3 regions of the Streptococcus sp. CF8-6 genome follow, and region 2 is predicted to be linked to each of the others. Evidence: predicted binding sites of a transcription regulator. Region 2 holds the regulator's gene; each other region holds the start of a gene.

Region 1 (7,248 bases), on a different contig from region 2:
TGTAGAAACAGATGGTTTTGTCAAAGAGTTCCTTGGGTAGAAAACCCACAGACATCCCTTCAACAATAAGAATTGGCTTTGCTCCAGACAAGACCTCGCTAGCTTTCCACGGTTCATCGATTGTCAAGACATCCATACCTGCCTGCAAGGCGAGAATATCTCTCTGTAAACTTGCCAATTCATGCGCCACTGGCAGACAAGCTGTCACCTTTTGATCTGGCGCTTGCTTTGGTACTACCAGGTGACGTTCTAAAGTGATATAGGGATCTGTTTCTAGTAAATTTACTGTAGTAGAATCTAGGGCTTGATATAATTCCTGAGCGAAGGTTGACTTGCCTGAAGCCCCATGACCGTAGATCCCTAGCGTCCTAATTCTTCCCGTTTCGATCTCTGAAACCAGTTGTTCTATCAGGTCTTTTTTCTTCATTCTCTCTTCACCTGTTCATAGTTTTCTTTTCCGTCATTAAGCTTGTCCCAAATCACCACTTGCCCACTTTTGAGGGATTTTTGCACATCGATAATTCGTTGATTAGAAGACCCTCGAAACTGGAGCATGAGATTGCGCTTGCTTTTATCATACCGTCCATCAACAAGGATGTCAATCAGCGACAAGAGTTCCAGTTTATCTGGAGTTTCCATCATCATTTCCTCCCACGTGTAGCCCGTCCAGGACCAGATGTCTTTGTCTGGCAGTTCCTTTCGAATGCGCTTAACGAGGGGCAAGAGGATACCAGTATTGAGAAAAGGTTCTCCTCCCAGTAAGGTCAAGCCTTGAACATAGGGTTGGGCAAGGTCTTCCATGATTTGTTCTTCTAATTCTGCCGTATAGGGAATGCCTGCGTTGAAAGACCAAGTCGCAACATTATAGCACCCCTCGCAGTGAAACATGCAACCTGATACATAGAGAGAGTTGCGTACACCTTCTCCATCGACAAAGTTAAAGGCCTTATAATCAATGATCCGTCCTTTACTAAGTTCCTCACTTTTCCATTCACCTGGTTTTGGTGTATTCCATGTCATCCTTTTACTCCAAATCTATCCAGTAACGTTCTACACCATTGCGAACATCCTCAAACACCCCACCATTTGCCACAATCACCGCCCTACTAGCAGGATTTTCCGTACTACAGGTCACAAGTGCTTTTTTGATGTTCTTCTCCTTGGCAACTTGCAGGCCTTGTCTGAGGGCTTCTTTGGCATAACCCTTGCCTCTTTCAGAGGGGCGGATGGAGTAGCCAATATGACCCCCATTTTCTAGTAAGTAGTCATTTAATCGGAGACGAAGGTTGAGAAAGCCAAGAGCCTGGCCTGCTACGTCAAAACTAACCAGCTGGATAGCAGGAACCCAGTTTTCAGGAATATTGAGTCCCGCTTCCGCTTGAAGATTTTCTTCTAGCCACTCTTCATAAACAAAATTGTTGGCGTTCCAAAACCCACCATCATGAGGGGACTGTGCTTGTTCAAACTCTGCCATCATCTCTAAAACTGTTTCTTTATCTGCTAATCTTGGTCTACGTAATTCCATCCTTACCTCCCGCTAAGAGAAAAGCGAGAGCGAACTCTCACTTTTATTTTTTCTTGTTTTTGTTTAAAAACTGTTCTCTGAGGTTGAGCAAACGTTCTTTTTTTCCCGCTCCACCTTTAGAGTGTTTCTCGTGATAACGGGTCACTTGTGCGCGTCCCTTATCGTCTAATTGGTATTTCCCCATTCCGTTTCCTTCTAATTTGTTACTTCATGTCCAGCTGTTTTGATAGTAGAGCCATTCATGTGTTTGACACGCGCAGCGATTTCCTTGTGGCGTCCGTTAACCATCGGACGTGCTTGAGGATTTCCCAGATAACCACACGTACGTTTGACCACATCTACTGTTTTAGGGTCGCTATTGCCACAGTTTGGACAAGCAAATCCTCGCTCAGTTGGTTCAAAATCCCCTTCAAAGTCACACTTGTAGCAACGATCAATCGGAGTATTGGTCCCTAGATAACCGACACGGTCATAGGCATAGTCCCAGACAGCTTCCAAGGCTTTAGGATTTTGCTGAAGGACTGGGTATTCACAATAATGGATGAAACCACCTGACGCACCTGCTTCTGGATAAACTTTCTCAAAGTCTAATTTTTCAAACGGTGTTGGATTTTTCCGGACATCGTAGTGGAAAGAGTTGGTGTAGTATTCCTTATCCGTAATATCAGGAATAGAGCCGAACTTCTCTGTATCCAAGCGGCAGAAGCGATCTGTCAGACTTTCAGACGGTGTGGAGTAGATAGAGAAATGGTAACCATATTGGTCAGACCACTCTTCCACTCGACGTTTCATATCACGAATAATATCCAGTGTGAATTCCTTGGCTTCAGGATTGCTTTCCCAGCTATTTCCAAAGAAGACAGTAGCCACTTCGTACAAACCAATGTAGCCCAGCGAAACTGTCGCACGGCGATTCTTAAAGAGTTGATCAACACTTTCTTCTTTTCCGAGACGGCGTCCGAAGGCCCCGTACTGATAGAGGATTGGGGCATTCGCTGGTGTTGCTTCCTTGGTCCGTTCAACACGGTAAACCAGAGCATCTTCTGCGATGTTCATCCGCTCATTGAAGATTTCCCAAAACTTATTCAGATCCCCTTCAGACTCGAGGGCGATACGAGGCAGATTGACTGTCACAACACCTAGATTCATCCGACCTGAATTGACCTCAACACCATTTTCATCTTTCCATCCTTGAAGGAAAGAACGGCATCCCATAGGAACCTTGAAAGAACCTGTCAACTCAATAATCTTATCGTAGGACAAGATATCTGGGTACATCCGCTTGGTTGCACACTCAAGGGCCAACTGTTTGATGTCGTAGTTAGGTGAACCTTCCTCTAAGTTGAGTCCTCTTTTTAGCGTAAAGATGAGTTTAGGGAAGATAGCTGTACGGTGTTCTGAACCAAGCCCCTTGATTCGGATGTTCAAGATAGCTTTTTGAATTTCTCGCTCAAAACGACTAGTCCCTAAACCAAAACCGAGCGAAGTAAATGGTGTTTGTCCATTTGAAGTGAAGAGGGTGTTGATTTCATACTCAAGAGATTGCATAGCATCATAGATGTCTTTTTGGGTTTTCTTCCAAGCGTAATCTTCCCGTTTGTCAGGCAAGACCCACTCTTCCGCATCCTTGAGATGTTTTTGATAATTCTTCTCCGCATAAGGCGCCAAGACTTCATCGATACGGTCAGCTGAGCACCCCCCGTACTGGCTAGAAGCAACGTTGGCGATGATTTGAGAAATTTGAGCTGTCGCAGTCTGGATAGACTTGGGACTCTCTACCTCTGCATTCCCAATCTTAAAACCATTTTCCAACATGCCTTTAAAATCAATCAAACAGCAGTTGGTCATAGGAGTGTAGGGGCTGTAGTCCAAGTCATGATAGTGGATATCCCCTTTTTGGTGAGCATTGGCTACGTGCTTAGGAAGCATTTGCAGTCCGATTGATTTCCCAACAATCCCCGCTGTCAAATCACGTTGGGTATTAAAAACATCACTGTCTTTATTAGCATTTTCATTGACAACCGCCTGGTCTTTATTGAGAAGTTTATGGATACTAAAGTTGATATCTGTCGCTTTTGAGCGCTCAAAATCCCTTTGTGTCCGATAAGTGATATACTCCTCAGCCAAGGCATATTCTTTGGCTTCAAGGAGTTCATGTTCTACGACATTTTGAATTTCGTAAATCTTGACACCTTGAGGGAAGCGACTGTGAATTTCAGTCACGATTCTTTCAACTAGACCATTTAGGCGTTTTTCTACTAGAGGCGTAACGTCCATAACCTTTTCCGCCGCCTTGTGGAGAGCCTTGTCAATCTTGTCTACATCAAACACCACACGTCTACCATCTCGTTTTTCAACGAACAAGGTGGGAACGGTTACAAGCTTTTCTTCTAATACAATCATATCCATGCTCTTTTCTAAAATGTTGTTCTATGAAGTATTATACCACTCTAAAAATAAAAATCAATATCTTGTGTCAAAAATCCTAAAATTTTTAAAATTCCACAAGATATTGATTTTTTGTTATTTTGATTTATAAAGTTTGAACTCGCTAGTATCTGTCTGAACAAGCTCATAGTTTTCACTGAGCCAGCTCTCTACATCTGACCACAAGGCAACTTTTTGATTGACCACAATCATCTTCGGCTGATTCTCTTTCAGGTCATTCATCAGTTTGGTTTTATTTTCATCGCTTGCAGTATAGAGTGTTGGAGTTGATAGAGAAGTCGGCGCCAAGCGTTCACTTGCACGGTAGAAATCAGGACGATCATCCCATGCATAGACACGATCCTCAGAACTCGTTTGTTGTTTGACCATGCTAGCAAGACGTTCTCTCTCCTGATAAGTCGCTGGGTGAGAAAGGTAGCGACTCACAATAGGAAGAACAATAAGGTAGGCAAGGGCAATCAGTGGTAGATAGAAATTTCCTTTAAAGAAAGAAGTTTGTTTCTCACGTCTTCTTCTACGACGACTCCCTCCATCCGAAACATCTTCCTTGATTCCTGTCAGAAGGAGCAGGACCAAGAAAGGAATTAGCACCACAAGACGAGTACCATTGATGGTTTCTTTGGAGAGAATCAAGATTCCCAAAGAAACCATCAATCCCAAGCTAGCAGCAATTGAGAGGGCATATTGCTTGGCTGGTTTTGACTGGAACAAGCCTGCAAAGAGCAAACCAAGGGAACCTAATCCAATAGCAAGCAAGCCATAGAAGGCTGCATTTTCAAGCAAATGCGAGTTCGAAAAGAGGCTAAGAGTATTTACCGGATATAAGGTTTGGCTAATGGCATCCCCAAAACTACCTGTCCACACTGTATAGTAGCCTAAAGGATAGAATAAGAGTGAAAATCCTAGGGCTGACGCAAAAAACTGATATAGACCATGAACAAAGTGACCTTTGCCTAGATTAAAGCCGATAATTCCCAAGGCCAGTACAGCCGCAAACAAGGCGGTTTGGATTGGCGCAAGGAAGAAAGCAAGTGCAAGGCTCATCCCCACTCGTACAAATCCTTTGTCGTCCTTTGGAAAAGCGAGATAATTTGTAACGATACTCAATGAATAAAATAGGAAAGGCAGGGCTAGCAAGAGAGCATAGCCACCACCAAAAGCGAGGCCCGCTACAAGCAAGTATAAAATAAAGACAACTCGCTCCGCTTCCTTTTCTTGGCCGGCAAGAGTATCCGCGGCCTTAAAAAGAAAAACACCTGCTCCAAACAAGGCCAACCACTCAGCCAAAGCAAGCAAAATACTGCCTTGAAAAAGATAGTTTAGCACATAATAGAGCAATCCCTCCGTCCCAAAGTAATCTGTATACATTTGACCATTTTGATGCAAGGCCCAACCTGTATAAAGATCCTGAGTTTGTTGCGGACTGACTAAACCAAAAATAAAAGGCAGGGCAACCGAAATGGCTGTGGCCACTAAACTCCAAAGCAAAATACTAAAAAAGGGAATGGGAGCTCCTTCTCGTTTCTCTGGCACTGACCAGTCTTGGTAATGAGATTCTTCTTGTTTTTCATCTATTTTCCCGTATACGTTCATTCAATTTCTCCTCTAAGTTTATCTGTTTTAGTATATCAAAATCTTACAGGAATGTCAGCTTGGGATTGATATTTGCTGAATTTCTTATCCAATATCGCAAAGCGTTCGATTTCACGAAAACGGTGAAATCGGCTGTTTCTATACTCTCTGATAAAATCATCATCTTCTAGATTAAGCATGGTTTTCTCCTTTACTTATCTATTCGTAAGAAGACAAAAAAGATCCAGCTTTGGGCTAGATCTTAGTGGATAGTTAGAGCATAGGCGCAAACAACTGGACAATTTCCTTGATTAGGCTTTGATACCAACTGGTTTTGATAGTGTGAGGATAAATTTCTTGAGAAACTTTAAAAATCTCTTCGAAGTCCCTTTCAATATCGATGATGGACTGCGTTCTATAAAGTAAGACGGCATTTTCATAGTGGTGGAGCAAGCTACGATAGTCAAAATTGATGGTCCCCACAGTAGCTGCCTCTCCATCGACAAGCATTTGCTTGCTATGAAGGAATCCCGGACTGTACTCATAAATACGAACCCCCGCAGATAGCAAGTCTGGATAGGCTCCTCGAGTAACTAACTGAATAACCTTCTTATCTGGGATACACGGCGTCACAATTCGCACATCTACCCCTCTCAGAGCTGCATTTTTGATACTTTCAGTTAGATCGTAGTCCGCAATCAGATAGGGAGTCGTGATGTAGACGTAATCTGTAGCTTGATTGATAAGATTTTGGTAGACCGTTTTTCCAACTTGGGCTCGGTAGATGGGTTTTGGCCCACTACTATAGGGAATACAGAGCCCCATCCCATCTTTGGGCTGATTTTCGAGATGGTATTGGTCAAAGTCACTAATCTCTCCACGGTTGATGTACCAGGCAGATAAAAAGAGTCTGGTAAAAGCCTTAACTGCTGGTCCATCCAACCGAATACCGCTATCCTTCCAATAACCAAAGCGTTCGATATGGTTGATATACTCATCGGCCAGATTGACACCACCTGTATAGGCAATTTGACCATCGATAACCATGATTTTACGGTGATCACGGTTGTTATAAGCAACAGTTAAGCGCGGAATCACCTTGTTAAATTTATGGGCTTCAATCCCTCGACTACGAAGCTGAATAGTATAATCCCCAGGTAAGGTTGCCATACATCCAATATCATCATAGAGAAGCTTCACCTCCACTCCTTGAGCAGCCTTTTCTTCCAAAATTTCTAAGATGCTGTTCCACATCAAACCTTCTTCGATGATATAGTATTCGAGAAAGATAAACTTCTCTGCTTTCTTGAGATCCTCTAGCATCTGGCGCCACATGCTTTCACCAGATGCAAAAAATTGTGTATCCGTTCGATCATAGACATCGGCATTCGTGTCCATGCTGAGGAGAGATTTGATAACCCCGTAAGCCGATTTGTCCTGCTCTTTTAACTCCAAACGGAGAGCTCTGCTATTGTCCTCTCGGTCAACCATTGATTGGAGCTGCTTTAGCTGCTTCAATTCTTTTTTAGATAAACGACGTTCTCCAAACATGATATAGAGCAAGGGGCCAAAAACTGGCACAAAGGCTACTAACAACCATGTTACCTTACTCTCAGGATTCATGGACCGATTGACAATCGATACAATAGTCGCTAAGCTCACTAAAATGACTAGGATAATCCAGAGAATCGGAGCCATCTGCC
Region 2 (7,248 bases):
ATCCGTTAAATAATGATCCGGGTCATAGATCCCGAACTCAGGTTTTTCAGGTGCTGTGAATGCTGACAGGAAGAGAAAGACCATCAGCAACCCAAGCAAGCGAACCAAGAAACTATGTTTAAATAATCTACTTCTTTTCATAATAACCTCCCTGATAAAGGAAAATTGATTTAAGGAATTATAGCATTTTGATTTTTACAAAGAAAGTGCATTTTCATTACAAATAGATTACAAAAGCTAGGAAAATGATTGAATTTTGATGACAGATTTCTCCTCCAATTTGACAGCTTCTTTTCTCCCTTTTTAGACAGAAAAAAGAAGACTATGAAGTCTTCTCTTAGTTTGTTTTTGCAGAAAAACAAGCAAGACTTACTTACGTTTTCTTGCAATGAGATGGATTGGTGTTCCCTCAAAGACAAAGGCCTTGCGGATTTGATTTTCTAAGAAACGCAGGTAAGAGAAGTGCATGAGTTCTTCTTCATTGACAAAGATGACAAAGGTTGGTGGTTTTGTTGCCACTTGGGTTGCGTAGAAGATTTTGAGGCGTTTCCCTTTGTCTGTCGGTGTTGGATTGATAGCAATGGCATCCATAATGACATCGTTCAAGACAGCTGATGGAATTCGGGTGTTTTGACTTTCACTGATTTGCTTGATCATCTCAGGCAGTTTATGGAGACGTTGCTTGGTCAAAGCGGATACAAAGACAATCGGTGCATAAGGCAGATATTGGAACTGCTCACGGATATCTTCTTCCCATTTCTTCATGGTGTGGTTGTCTTTCTCAAGTGTATCCCACTTATTGACTACGATAATCATCCCTTTACCAGCTTCATGGGCAAATCCTGCGATACGCTTGTCGTATTCACGGATACCTTCTTCCGCATTGAGGACCATCAAAACCACGTCAGAACGGTCAATGGCACGCATAGCACGCATGACAGAGTATTTCTCCGTATTTTCATAGACTTTACCAGACTTGCGCATACCCGCTGTATCAATCATGGTAAACTCTTGTCCATCTGTATCTGTAAAGTGGGTATCAATGGCGTCACGCGTTGTTCCAGCAACAGGACTAGCAATCACGCGGTCTTCTCCTAAAATGGCATTGATCAAACTTGATTTTCCAACGTTAGGACGGCCAATCAAACTGAATTTAATCACGTCTGGATTTTCTTCTTCAACTTCGTGTGGTAGATTTTCCACAATGGCATCCAGCACATCACCCGTACCGATACCGTGGACAGACGAAATTGGCAGGGGTTCGCCTAATCCTAGCGCATAGAAATCAAAGATATCATTTCGCATTTCTGGGTTGTCAACCTTGTTAACGGCAAGGATAACAGGTTTATGGGTCTTATAAAGTTTACGGGCTACGTATTCGTCCGCATCTGTGATTCCTTCTTTTCCAGATACCACAAAAACGATGACATCCGCTTCTTCCATAGCAATTTCTGCTTGGTGCTTGATTTGCTCCATGAAGGGAGCATCGACATCGTCAATTCCTCCTGTATCTATCATACTAAAGGAACGATTGAGCCACTCACCCGTTGCATAGATACGGTCTCGTGTCACACCCTCAACATCTTCTACGATTGAGATCCGCTCACCAGCGATTCGATTAAATAGGGTTGATTTCCCAACATTGGGACGTCCCACAATGGCAATAGTTGGTAAGGCCATGTTTTCTCACTTTCTACAATAACTTTTTCTGTTCCAGATTTTTTCGAGTTGAACTAGGTTCGGCTTGGCCAAACTGCTCTGCTAAACGCTGACTCCAAGAGGTCGTCGCACGCGCACCAGCATAGTCTGCCTGAACTTGGTCATAGTCCAAAATCGCTGCTACTGGCTGTTCTTGGTATTCTTCTTCAAATACCACTTGGCTCAAAGGTAATCTTGGTTTAACATCGTGTTGTTGATTTGGCACACCAAGGGCAATTCCAAAAACAGGGTAGGTATAATCAGGCAGGTTAAAGAGCTCTGCCACTTCTTCCGACTTGTAACGGACTAAACCGATGACAACACCACCATAGCCCAGGCTCTCTGCTGCAAGCAAGGTATTTTGCCCAGCAAGTGCCGCGTCTACAGACGTGATAAGGAGACCTTCCACTCCTTGAGGTCGGAAAGCATCCGTATGAAGGCTTGCTCCCTTTTCAGCTCGGTTCAAGTCGCCGACAAAGAGCAAAAAGGCAGCTGACTGGCGAATGGCTTCCTGGGGAACCAATTCATAAAGAGCATCTTTCTTCTCTTGACTGCGCACAAGAATCACAGAGTAGGATTGGAAATTTTTCCAAGACGACGCCATTTGTCCAGCAGTCAATATCTCTTCCAAGTCTGCTTGGGGAATTTCTTGCTCCTTAAAACGACGAACTGAAGTATGAGCTTTCATCAGTTTAATGGTTTCTGTCATCGGCGATTTTCTCCTTCTAGTCTCGTTTCCTCAGCCAAATAACGGATTCGTTCCATGACCCGTCTAGCTTCCCAAGTCTCGTCATTTCCATTCTTTCCTTTGGCAAAATGTTTTTCCAAATCTTGGAAATTAAAGTTGGAAGTAAAGAAGGTCGGCAAATCTTCCTGCATGCGGTACTGAAGAATGACTTGGAGAATCTCATCACGTACCCAAGGAGTCGACTGCTCTGCACCAATATCATCCAATACCAAGACTTCTGCTAACTTGATGTCATCCACCAAGGTCTTCACAGAACCTTCACCGATGGCATTTTTCACATCAATGACAAAACTTGGATAATGAAGAATCGTCGTTGATGCCCCACGTTTTTCAGATAGGTCGTGAGCTAGGGCTGCCATCATGAAACTCTTACCAACACCAAAATCTCCGTAAAGATAGAGGCCTTTTCGGATGCTTGGGTAAAGGTCAACAAAGGAATAGAGTCTCTCAAAAATCGGTAACCGTCCTAGATCATCTAGGTCAATCTGAGCTAATTTCGCTTTCTTGAGACTTGCTGGTAGATTGATCAACTTAAGGCGATTCTTAATTGCAGCCTCTTTTTCTGCCGCGATTAGTTCTGGTGTTTCTTCATAAGACACATCCGCATAACCGTGATTCATGACCAAGATAGGCTTGTAGCCACGCGCTATATAGTCCGCATCCCCACGAAGAAACTTATCCCGTTCTGTGATATATTGGTTGAACTTGGAGATGCTACGATTCAACTCCTCTGGACTGAGGGATTCTTTCTGGATAAAATCCGCTACATCGGGGTCCTTCATGATCTGCTTAACCAAGTCCTGATACTGAAAACGACTTGTCTGACGTTTGATTACATCACCAACACTTTCCATCTAGTCTCCTCCTTCTTCTAATCGGGCTAACATTTCTTGTTTTTTGCGTTCTAGTTCCAGACGAGTTTCCTCACTGGTTTGATTCTTGTATTCTGGATTACTCCACTTAGGAACATTTGTCTTAGTTGAGCTAGCCTTGTTTTTCTGTTCTTCTTGCCCTTTTTGCTGGTGTTCTCGAATCCGAAGCACAGCTTCTTCTGCTGTTCGAATTTTTTGGTAAGCATAGTCATTAGCGACCTTCATGGCATATTTTTCATTGACATTAGCCGAATCAACCTTGTTAAAAGTTAGAAGCAAGACGATATTGATGACTTCGTCCAACAAGCCTAAAGACGCCATCTGGTGAAGGAGTTCTCTTTCGCTCTGGGTGATGTTCCCCTTACGCGTTTGCTTGATTTCCGCTAAAAAGTGCAGGGGAGTTTTATTTTTGGCTTCCCTGATAATGGTCATTTCTTTGGGGCTAAAGTCAGAAGTCGCTGGTTTTTGTGCTATCTTTTCACGCATGCGTTTGACTGAAATAACCTGAGCCACTGTAGTCGCCTTGGCTAATTGATAGGTTTCAAACCAGGTCCATTTTTTTTCATCTGCGATGGCAAACAATTCCAAAACATCCGCCTGCTCGTCTTCAAAACGCAAGCCATCTCGAGCCATCAGGCGCTGGAAATGTTCCAAGTCAAAATCATTTTTTAACTTGCTTTTAGACTCGCTTGGTGTCACTTCTTCAGTCAGGGTTGGAAAGACTTGGCTCAAAGAAACAGAGAGTGCTTCTCCCTCACTTGGAGCTTGCTTCATAGAAGCAAGCGCAGTATCCCCAATCTTTCTCTCCAAGAGTCTGCTATAGACAGAATGACTTAAAAAATCCTGAATAGTTAGGGGAGAATGAAGCTGCAATTCATAGGTTTCTCCCTTCTGATAAAGGGTCAACAAATCCAAAGCAGATAAGACTTTAAAGGATTGGAGCAAGGTAGGTATGCCAAAGTTTAAGTGGTTGAGAACATGGGAAAAGAGATGTTCCTTTTGCCCACCATCCCAAAAGGTAATGGCGTATAGATAGAGGCTCAGTGCCTCCTGACCGATAATCGGGAGGTAGCACTGTACCAGAGAAGAGGTATCTTGCGACACCCGATTATTCTTTAGAAAAGAAAAACGGTCATTTGGTTTCATCTATTTTTCCTTTTTCTTCTTAGAGGACTGGGTGATCTGCTGGAGAAGGCTCTCCAACTCACTCACATCCTTAAAGCTACGGTAAACACTAGCAAAACGAACATAGGTAATCTCATCAAGCTCTGCCAATTCTTCCATGACTAAAGACCCAATATATTCACTTTGGATCTCATTCTCACTGCGACTACGGAGTTTTTGCTCGATGCGATTGACCACCATGCCGATTTCATCACTTGAAACAGGGCGTTTCTGGGCTGAGCGGATAATCCCATTAAAGATTTTATCTCTCGAAAACTGCTCACGTGTACCGTCTTTTTTGACGACAACCAGCGTTCTTTCTTCTACTCGTTCATAGGTTGTAAAACGATGCTGGCACTCGTCGCACTCACGTCTTCGGCGGATGGTATTTCCTTCTTCGGCTTGTCGACTATCAACAACACTTGACTTTGTAGCCCCACATTTTGGACAACGCATGCATTTCCCTCCTTATCGTTTTCTTTTCATTATACCATTTTTTGAGCAATTCCCAAAACAATTCTTATTTTTACTTGACAAGTTTTTTGTTTTATTGCATTATTTAATTAGAACAATAAAGACAAAGAAAGGAGACTATGATGTCCTGGTCATTTGATAATACAAAACCGATTTATTTACAGATTATGGAAAAAATCAAATTACAGATTGTTTCCCATGAACTGGAACCCAACCAACAGCTCCCAACCGTGAGAGAACTGGCGAGCGAGGCTGGGGTCAATCCCAATACCATCCAGCGCGCCTTGTCTGACCTCGAACGTGAAGGATTTGTATACAGCAAGCGGACAACTGGTCGTTTTGTCACCGAGGATTTGGACCTCATCGTTCAGTCCCGCAAACAACTTTCCGAGGAGCAACTGCAACACTTCGTCTCTTGCATGCTTCAATTTGGCTACAAAAAAGAAGAACTGCCAAATGTATTAAGTGACTATATCAAAGGAGTTTAAGACTATGACACTACTAGCACTTGAAAATGTAACAAAATCATATGGAGCAACTGCGGCACTTGACAATATCTCACTAGAGATCTCAGCCGGAAAGATTGTCGGACTCCTTGGACCAAACGGATCCGGAAAAACAACCTTGATCAAACTGATCAATGGCCTCCTTCAACCAAATAAAGGACGTGTCCTCATTAACGGACAGGATCCAAGTCCTGCTACCAAGGCGATCGTATCCTACCTACCAGATACAACCTACCTCAATGAAGAGATGAAGGTTAAGGATGCTCTAACCTATTTTAAAACCTTCTACCAGGATTTCAATCTCGAAAAAGCCCAACACCTGCTAGCTGATCTTGGTATTGATGAAAACAGTCGCTTAAAGAAATTATCAAAAGGGAACAAGGAAAAGGTCCAACTCATCTTGGTTATGAGTCGTGAAGCCCGCCTCTACGTTCTTGACGAACCAATCGGAGGTGTAGATCCAGCTGCCCGTGATTATATCCTTAATACCATCATCAACAACTACTCACCAACCTCTACGGTGCTGATTTCAACCCACTTGATTTCAGATATTGAGCCAATTTTGGATGAGATTATCTTTCTCAAAGACGGAAAAGTCGTCCGCCAAGGAAATGTTGATGATATTCGTTACGAGTCAGGTGAATCAATTGACCAGCTCTTCCGCCAGGAATTTAAAGCCTAAGCAAAGGAGATTATTATGTTTTGGAATCTAGTTCGTTATGAATTTAAAAATGTCAATAAATGGTATCTGGCACTCTACGGTGCTGTGCTTGCAATTTCAGTTTTGATTGGAGCTTTTATTAGCAGCCTTAGCCAGAGTTACAATCCTAACAATGCTGCTTATTTCATCTTCTTTTTAGTACTAGTCTTTGGAGGACTCAGCGTCACTCTTTGGATTGCAACAATCTTTTTAATCATCCGAAGATTCAAGGGCAGTGTTTATGACCGCCAAGGGTACTTGACCCTGACCTTGCCTGTCTCTGAGCACCAAATCATCATCGCAAAACTTTTAGGTGGTCTTGTCTGGTCCATCTTAAGCTATATCGTCTTTATCTTGAGTATATTGATTATCTTCTTCTTAACACCAATAGAAAAAGACTTCACTGCCCTCTATAACTTCATTTCCCCTTACCTCAGCTACGGCTGGCTGTATGCGCTATCACTGTTTGTAGGTTCGATCGCATGGATTTTATCCATCTACCTCTCCATCTCTATCGGACAACTCTTTAATGAGTATCGAACAGCTATGGGGATTCTAGCCTATATCGTCATTGCCATCGTCATTGGTTATGTTTCTCTCTTTTTCCGAATTGAAAATGACTTTAACATGATGATTGGTACAGAAATTCTGCGCGATCTCTTTTTATCAGCTATCTACTATCTCGGAACCTACTATATCTTGAAAAACAAGGTTAATTTGCAATAAAAAATGCCCAGCTAGAAAGCTGGGTTTTTCTTTAACTCAATATCAAACTGGCTACTATTGGACTAACAAATACGTAGAGAATACCGGTGACACCGATAGCCAAGCCACCCATGGCTCCTGCTACAGAACCATATCGAAAGGCCGTACCCGTTCCGACAGCATGACCTGTCCCTCCAAGGGAGAGTCCGACAGCCACTGGATCGTCAATCTTCAACCACTTCAAAAGGGTTGGTCCGATCACACTGGTCAAGATCCCAGTCGCTACTACGACGACCAAGGTCACAGTCGTCAAACCTTGCAATTTTTCTGTGATTCCCACTGCCATGGCAGTTGTCACTGACTTGGGAAAGAGAGAAATGG
Region 3 (7,248 bases), on a different contig from region 2:
CGGAATCCAAGGAATGGGTTCATTTCGTGAGGCATATCGAAGTAAGGAAGTTCCTTATCTCCACCGATATCCATTGTACGAACAACAACAGGTTTACCGTTCATTCCTTCAAGCACTGCCTTGTATGCTTCGTACTGCTCGTCTTCTGTTGGGAAGTCTTGAGAATCCATGTACAAGAACTCTGTACGGTAAAGACCAACAGCTTCAGCACCGTTGTCATTGACACCTTCAACGTCTTTTGGAGTACCGATGTTGGCAGCCAATTCAAAGTGTTTGCCATCAGCAGTTACTGTTTTAGCGTCTTTCAAGAGCGCCCATTCAGCTTTTTGTTTCGCATAAGCTTCACCAGCAGCCTTGAATTCAGCCGCTTGCTCATCAGTTGGGTTGATAATAACCTCACCTGTGATACCGTTAACGGCAAGAATATCACCGTCTTTAACGATTTCAGTGATGTTGTTTGTACCTAATACAGCAGCAATTTCAAGTGTACGTGCCATGATAGCTGAGTGGCTTGTACGTCCACCGATGTTTGTTACAAAAGCTTTTACAAAGTTTTTGTCCAATTGAGCTGTATCTGAAGGAGTCAAGTCATGCGCAATCACGATCACTTCTTCATTGATAGAAGCTGGATTTGGCAATTTTTTACCAAGGAGGTTTGCCAATACACGTTTCGTCACGTCGCGGATATCCGCTGCGCGTTCTTGCATGTATGGGTTGTCTTCCATGCCTTCAAAGATAGTGATAAACATATCTGTAACTTCTTTCAGACCTGCCTCTGCATTCACTTTCTTCGCACGGATTGTTTCCTTGATTTGGCTGATCATTTCTGGGTCAGCAAGAACCATTAAGTGAGCGTCAAAAACTTGAGCTGCTTCTTCACCGAGCGTACCTACTGCTTTCTCACGAATAACAGAAAGCTCGTCTTGTGATGCTTTTAGAGCGGCATCAAGGCGAGCTTCTTCTGCGTTTGTATCTTCGACTGTAATAGTCTCAAATGACAAATCCGGTTGAACGAGTAGATATGCTTTTGCAACTGCAACACCGTCTGATGCTGCGATTCCTTTAAGCATTTCTGTCATTTTCCTTATGCCAATCCTTCTTTTTCCATAGTTTCAGTGATTGCAGCGATTGCATCGTCAGCATCTGCACCTTCAGCTGAAATTGTAACATCAGCACCTTGGCCAACACCAAGACTCATAACACCCATGATTGATTTAAGGTTTACTGATTTACCTTTGTACTCAAGAGTGATATCTGAAGCAAATTTGCTAGCTGTTTGAACCAACAATGTTGCTGGACGTGCGTGGATACCTGTTTCTGCCACTACGTGGAAATCTTTAGAAGCCATAGTTTGACTCTCCTTTAATTGTTTCTTATTTGGATTATATGTGATAACCCTTACAAGACTGTATTATATCACCTTCTAGATAATTTTTCAAGTATTTTATGGACTTTTACTGAAAATGAAATTACTTCTTTTTCTATTAAATGAGCACTCTAGTAACTAAATAGCATATCTAAACACTAATTGTTCAAAGAATGTCATCATCAAAATTCAATTTTCAAAGCTATTTTCCCTTAATACCAATCAGAGGACAATCCTAGTAAATAATGAAATAATACTATTTAACTATAATTAATATAACTCAGTAAATCCATTATTTGAAAAGACTTCATCAAATCCTGAAATTCTAAAACCTACTCTTACCATCAACAAACAGTAGAGAATTTATCCAATTTGCTACTTAAAGTAAAATAAGTTTGTAGCCCCTAACAGTAAAAAGGTAGATATATCTAAGTGGTATAAGTAGAACTAAAACTTTGATTGATTCCATTCAAATAAAGTATCCAACCAATCAAAAACGACATTATGGGCGAGTCTTAGATTATTGACTTGGCAATGAGCGTCCGCACCACTTTCCGCCTCAAATACTTGAAGTTTAGTTTGTTGATTTTTAGATTTAAGTTCTTCATAAATCACCTTAGTTTGATGCTGCAGTTCAGCACCCTCACCCTTTCCCATGATAAAAAGGCATGGGCATTGAATTTTTTGGTAATCCACAATCTTTGCATGGTTAAATACATCATCAATAGCACTCTTAAAATCAGAAGTACCAAACTGCCATGCATACTTTTTAAGATTTAAATTTGCTGATTCATTCCAATTTCCAGCTAATTTTAAAATGGCATTTATTAACCAACTAGGTGCTTTCAAACTTGATCCAAATTCTTTTCTGAAAAGTTCTGCAACATCGTAAATAGGGGTACTAGCAATCCAAGCATGAATTCTTGGATCCTTTTCGACAGCTTGTGCAGTAAAATATCCCCCTCCGCTGACACCATAAATAGCTAAATAATTTAGTTTAGGATTTCTATTTTCCAACCAGTCTATGCATAATGAAATTGGAATAGAAGCATCCACATCAAAGACCAGCCCTCTACTAGGATTGCTCCCTTGACCAGGAAGATCAACCATTAAAACATTATAATTTCGTATCCATCCAGGATATCCTGCAAAGTAAAATAAATCTTCGCGATAAGTATCACCTCCACCAATCATGATTAGCGTTGGGCAATTATCGTCGCTATGAAGATAATAACCAGGCAAGTAAGAACCCTGATAGGGAATAGTTAATTTTTCAATCGGTGCACCTAGTGAATGAATTGCACTAGAAAACACCTTCTCCATTTGACGAACGGTCGGTAAATACTCTTCAGAAAATGGATCGGTAAATTGGATTGCCGAGCGAAGTGAGTAGGTCTGTGCAAGATAATACTGCGCCTTTGTTTGTTCACTCAATCCTGAATTACTTGCTTCTTGTTCAAGGTAGTTTACATGCGATAAAAATACATTTTTCCAGTCATCAGGCTTTGGTGAGTTCCCCAATCTTTGAGCAAGATAATAAAGCTCTCCATGAGAGAAACCAAAAATTTCACCGATTCCTAACAACCAATTGAAGAAAAAATCCGTATCACCATTCTTAAAAAATATTTGAGTCGATTGCCGTTTTAAAATAACATCATTTTCTTTCACCACGCGCCTCCTAATTCTGTGTTCTTTCATTCATTTAATCTAATTATAATCTGATAACATTCTCTATCAAACAAAAGCATTCAGATATCCATTTTTTAATCTTATAATCATAGATAGTGTATCACATAAAATGAACTTTTTCAAACATTGTATTTATATACTCCTTATGAAAGGATACGAAACTCATAAGTATCCTATATAAAATTAACCAATGATCCATTTTTATGAATACATCATAATCTGTCATTTCCACTTTGGTTATATTTTAGATATTCTAATACAAAATATTGGGACATCTTGTGTAGAAAATTTCTTTTTTTCGTAAATATTACAGTTTCTATTTTATTAAAGTATTGTCTCAGCTAGACTTATTCCTGTTCTTACGATTTTTGCTATTTTCTTCGTTTTCCTTTCTGATAACTTGCTGAAAATCTTCTATTTATCTTACCAATATACAGTATATAGTTTTTTTGTTTTGATAAACTTTGATAGTTCAATGAAAACCCAATTTTACACTCTGACAAAACACTATATCTTGTGCTTTGTTTTTGAAACTGTAACTTTTTAGCACAAGATTTAGTTTAAAAAGTTTGACAAAGTTTTTTTTTCTGATATACTAAGAAAGTAATCTATTTTGAAAGAGGAGTTACGAAAATGGTAACCGTTTATTCTAAAAACAACTGTGTCCAATGTAAGATGACCAAGCGTTTCTTGGACAGCAACAATGTCGCTTATCGTGAGATCAATCTCGACGAGCAACCAGAGTACATCGATCAAGTTAAAGAGCTCGGTTTCAGCGCTGCTCCTGTTATCCAAACACCAACTGAAGTCTTTTCAGGCTTCCAACCAGGAAAACTGAAACAATTAGCATAATCTTAGTACATCATCCAGAAGAGATTGCTTCTAGGGCTAACTTAGAGGCCTTTCTTTTGTAATTAGATAAAGGAAATTTTATGGGATTAAAACATCTTGAGGACGTAACTTACTTCCGTCTCAATAACGAAATCAACCGTCCTGTCAATGGACAAATCATGCTTCATAAAGATAAGGAAGCCTTGGATGCCTTCTTTAAAGAAAATGTGGTTCCAAATACCATGGTTTTTGATTCAATTACTGATAAAATCAACTACCTCATTGAACACAACTACATCGAAACTGCATTTCTAAAGAAGTACCGTCCAGAGTTTTTGGAAGAATTGCATCAATTTATCAAGGACCAGAACTTCCAATTCAAATCATTCATGGCTGCCTATAAGTTTTACAATCAATATGCCTTGAAGACTAATGACGGTGAATACTACCTTGAAAGCATGGAAGACCGTGTCTTCTTTAACGCGCTTTATTTTGCTGACGGGGATGAAGCGATTGCGACTGATATTGCCAATGAAATCATCCACCAACGCTATCAACCAGCTACTCCTTCCTTTTTGAATGCAGGTCGTGCTCGTCGTGGGGAGTTGGTATCTTGTTTCTTGATTCAAGTAACTGATGACATGAACTCTATCGGACGTTCTATCAACTCAGCTCTTCAACTTTCACGTATCGGTGGTGGTGTAGGTATTACTCTAAGCAACCTTCGTGAAGCTGGCGCACCTATCAAAGATTATGAAGGAGCAGCTTCTGGTGTCGTTCCAGTTATGAAACTCTTCGAAGACAGTTTCTCCTACTCCAACCAATTGGGTCAACGTCAAGGTGCTGGTGTTGTCTACCTCAACGTCTTTCACCCAGATATCATCGCCTTCCTTTCCACTAAGAAAGAAAATGCTGATGAAAAAGTTCGTGTAAAGACCCTTTCACTTGGTGTTGTAGTACCCGATAAATTCTACGAATTGGCTCGTAAAAATGAAGAAATGTACCTCTTCAGCCCTTACTCTGTAGAGCTTGAGTACGGTGTGCCATTCAACTACATCGACATAACTGAAAAATATGATGAATTGGTCGCAAATCCAAACATCCGCAAGACAAAAATCAAGGCGCGTGATTTGGAAACTGAAATCTCTAAATTGCAACAAGAATCTGGTTACCCTTATGTAGTCAACATTGATACGGCTAACCGTGCAAATCCTGTTGATGGAAAGATTATCATGAGTAACTTGTGTTCTGAGATTCTTCAAGTTCAAGAACCAAGCTTGATTAACGATGCTCAAGAATTCCTTCAAATGGGAACGGACGTTTCATGTAACCTTGGATCAACAAACGTGGTCAACATGATGACTTCACCTGACTTTGGTCGTTCTATCCGCGCTATGGTTCGTGCCCTTACTTTCGTTACAGATAGTTCACACATCGTAGCTGTCCCTACTATCGACCACGGAAACAGTTTAGCTCACACCTTTGGTCTTGGTGCCATGGGGCTTCATAGCTACCTTGCGCAACAACTGATTGAGTACGGATCACCTGAGTCAATTGAATTTACAAGTATCTACTTTATGCTTATGAACTACTGGACCTTGGTGGAATCAAACAATATCGCGCGCGAACGTGGCATCACCTTCCACAACTTTGAAAAATCAGACTATGCTAACGGAAGCTACTTTGACAAGTATGTAACTGGCGAATTTGTTCCAAAATCAGACCGTGTTAAAGAACTCTTCAAAGATGTCTTTATTCCAAGTGCTGCTGACTGGGCTGAACTTCGCGAAAAGGTTCAAGCAGATGGTCTTTATCACCAAAACCGCCTTGCTGTAGCTCCAAATGGTTCTATCAGCTACATCAACGACGTTTCTGCTTCTATCCACCCAATTACACAACGTATCGAAGAACGTCAGGAAAAGAAAATAGGTAAGATTTACTACCCTGCCGCAGGATTGTCTACAGATACCATTCCTTACTACACTTCTGCTTATGACATGGATATGCGTAAGGTGATTGATGTTTACGCGGCTGCGACTGAGCACGTGGATCAAGGACTTTCACTCACTCTCTTCATGCGTAGCGACATTCCAAAAGGTCTTTATGAATGGAAGAAAGAGAACAAACAAACGACACGTGACTTGTCTATCCTTCGTAACTATGCCTTTAACAAGGGCATCAAGTCTATCTACTACGTCCGTACCTTTACAGATGATGGTGGAGAAGTCGGTGCTAACCAATGTGAAAGCTGTGTGATTTAATTTTTATCTGAGGCAGCCACGTTTTCTCAGACTACTGATTAAGTTAACCACCAGACAAAACTTGATAAGTATCTTAAATACTATGAAAAACTAAAAAGTCGGGCTTCCGACTTTTTGTGCGATACTCTTCTCAGACTATGATAAAATAGAGAGGATTCGACAATCGCATTATTACATACAGAAAGAGATTTCAAATGGAAACTTACTACAAAGCCATTAACTGGAATGCCATCGAAGATGTCATCGACAAATCAACTTGGGAAAAGCTGACAGAGCAATTCTGGCTCGATACGCGTATCCCCTTGTCAAATGACCTAGACGACTGGAGAAAACTATCAAACAAGGAAAAAGACTTGGTTGGAAAAGTCTTTGGTGGTTTGACCCTTTTGGATACCATGCAATCTGAAACAGGAGTTCAAGCACTTCGCTCAGACATCCGTACACCACATGAGGAAGCTGTTTTCAACAACATCCAGTTTATGGAATCTGTCCACGCAAAATCCTATTCTTCTATCTTCTCTACCTTAAACACCAAGGCTGAAATCGAAGAAATCTTTGAATGGACCAACACTAACCCCTACCTACAAAGAAAAGCGGAAATTATCAATGAAATCTATCTCAATGGTAGCCCACTAGAAAAGAAAGTTGCCAGTGTTTTCCTTGAAACCTTCCTCTTCTACTCTGGTTTCTTTACGCCCCTCTACTATCTCGGTAACAACAAACTGGCCAACGTTGCGGAAATCATCAAACTGATCATTCGTGATGAGTCTGTTCACGGAACCTACATTGGTTACAAATTCCAACTTGGTTTCAACGAATTGCCTGAAGAAGAGCAAGAAAAGCTCAAAGAATGGATGTACGACCTGCTCTACACTCTCTACGAGAACGAAGAGGGGTATACAGAAAGCCTCTATGACGGTGTTGGCTGGACTGAGGAAGTTAAAACCTTCCTTCGTTACAATGCCAATAAGGCTCTTATGAACCTAGGACAAGATCCACTCTTCCCAGATTCAGCTGATGATGTCAACCCAATCGTTATGAACGGTATTTCAACAGGAACTTCTAACCACGACTTCTTCTCTCAAGTCGGAAATGGTTACC

Evidence for each region. The regulator NrdR, encoded in region 2, represses ribonucleotide reductase genes. The targets are predictions, from matches to a motif close to ACACNATATATNGTGT.
Region 1: nrdD (anaerobic ribonucleoside-triphosphate reductase) is a predicted target of NrdR. The motif match lies at 3,987-4,002, and genes of this name have one in related genera.
Region 3: nrdH (glutaredoxin-like protein NrdH) is a predicted target of NrdR. The motif match lies at 3,560-3,575, and genes of this name have one in related genera.

Annotation. Positions count from the first base shown of each region.
Region 1 covers NZ_JANCOF010000002.1:88,301-95,548, reverse strand. Annotated here, with positions in the region: gene NML69_RS04030 (uridine kinase) at 1-427, opposite strand, end outside; gene nrdG (anaerobic ribonucleoside-triphosphate reductase activating protein) at 424-1,020, opposite strand; gene NML69_RS04020 (GNAT family N-acetyltransferase) at 1,025-1,525, opposite strand; gene NML69_RS04015 (hypothetical protein) at 1,569-1,709, opposite strand; gene nrdD (anaerobic ribonucleoside-triphosphate reductase) at 1,721-3,928, opposite strand; gene NML69_RS04005 (damage-inducible protein CinA) at 4,049-5,566, opposite strand; gene NML69_RS04000 (hypothetical protein) at 5,602-5,745, opposite strand; gene cls (cardiolipin synthase) at 5,819-7,248, opposite strand, start outside.
Region 2 covers NZ_JANCOF010000004.1:68,114-75,361, reverse strand. Annotated here, with positions in the region: gene NML69_RS07005 (YgcG family protein) at 1-141, opposite strand, end outside; gene der (ribosome biogenesis GTPase Der) at 370-1,680, opposite strand; gene NML69_RS06995 (NADPH-dependent oxidoreductase) at 1,694-2,407, opposite strand; gene dnaI (primosomal protein DnaI) at 2,404-3,300, opposite strand; gene NML69_RS06985 (DnaD domain protein) at 3,301-4,464, opposite strand; gene nrdR (transcriptional regulator NrdR) at 4,465-4,938, opposite strand; gene NML69_RS06975 (GntR family transcriptional regulator) at 5,079-5,444, shown strand; gene NML69_RS06970 (ABC transporter ATP-binding protein) at 5,449-6,144, shown strand; gene NML69_RS06965 (hypothetical protein) at 6,160-6,888, shown strand; gene NML69_RS06960 (LrgB family protein) at 6,920-7,248, opposite strand, start outside.
Region 3 covers NZ_JANCOF010000001.1:687,456-694,703, reverse strand. Annotated here, with positions in the region: gene ptsP (phosphoenolpyruvate--protein phosphotransferase) at 1-1,079, opposite strand, end outside; gene NML69_RS03330 (phosphocarrier protein HPr) at 1,085-1,348, opposite strand; gene NML69_RS03325 (alpha/beta fold hydrolase) at 1,814-3,034, opposite strand; gene nrdH (glutaredoxin-like protein NrdH) at 3,689-3,907, shown strand; gene nrdE (class 1b ribonucleoside-diphosphate reductase subunit alpha) at 3,988-6,147, shown strand; gene nrdF (class 1b ribonucleoside-diphosphate reductase subunit beta) at 6,342-7,248, shown strand, end outside.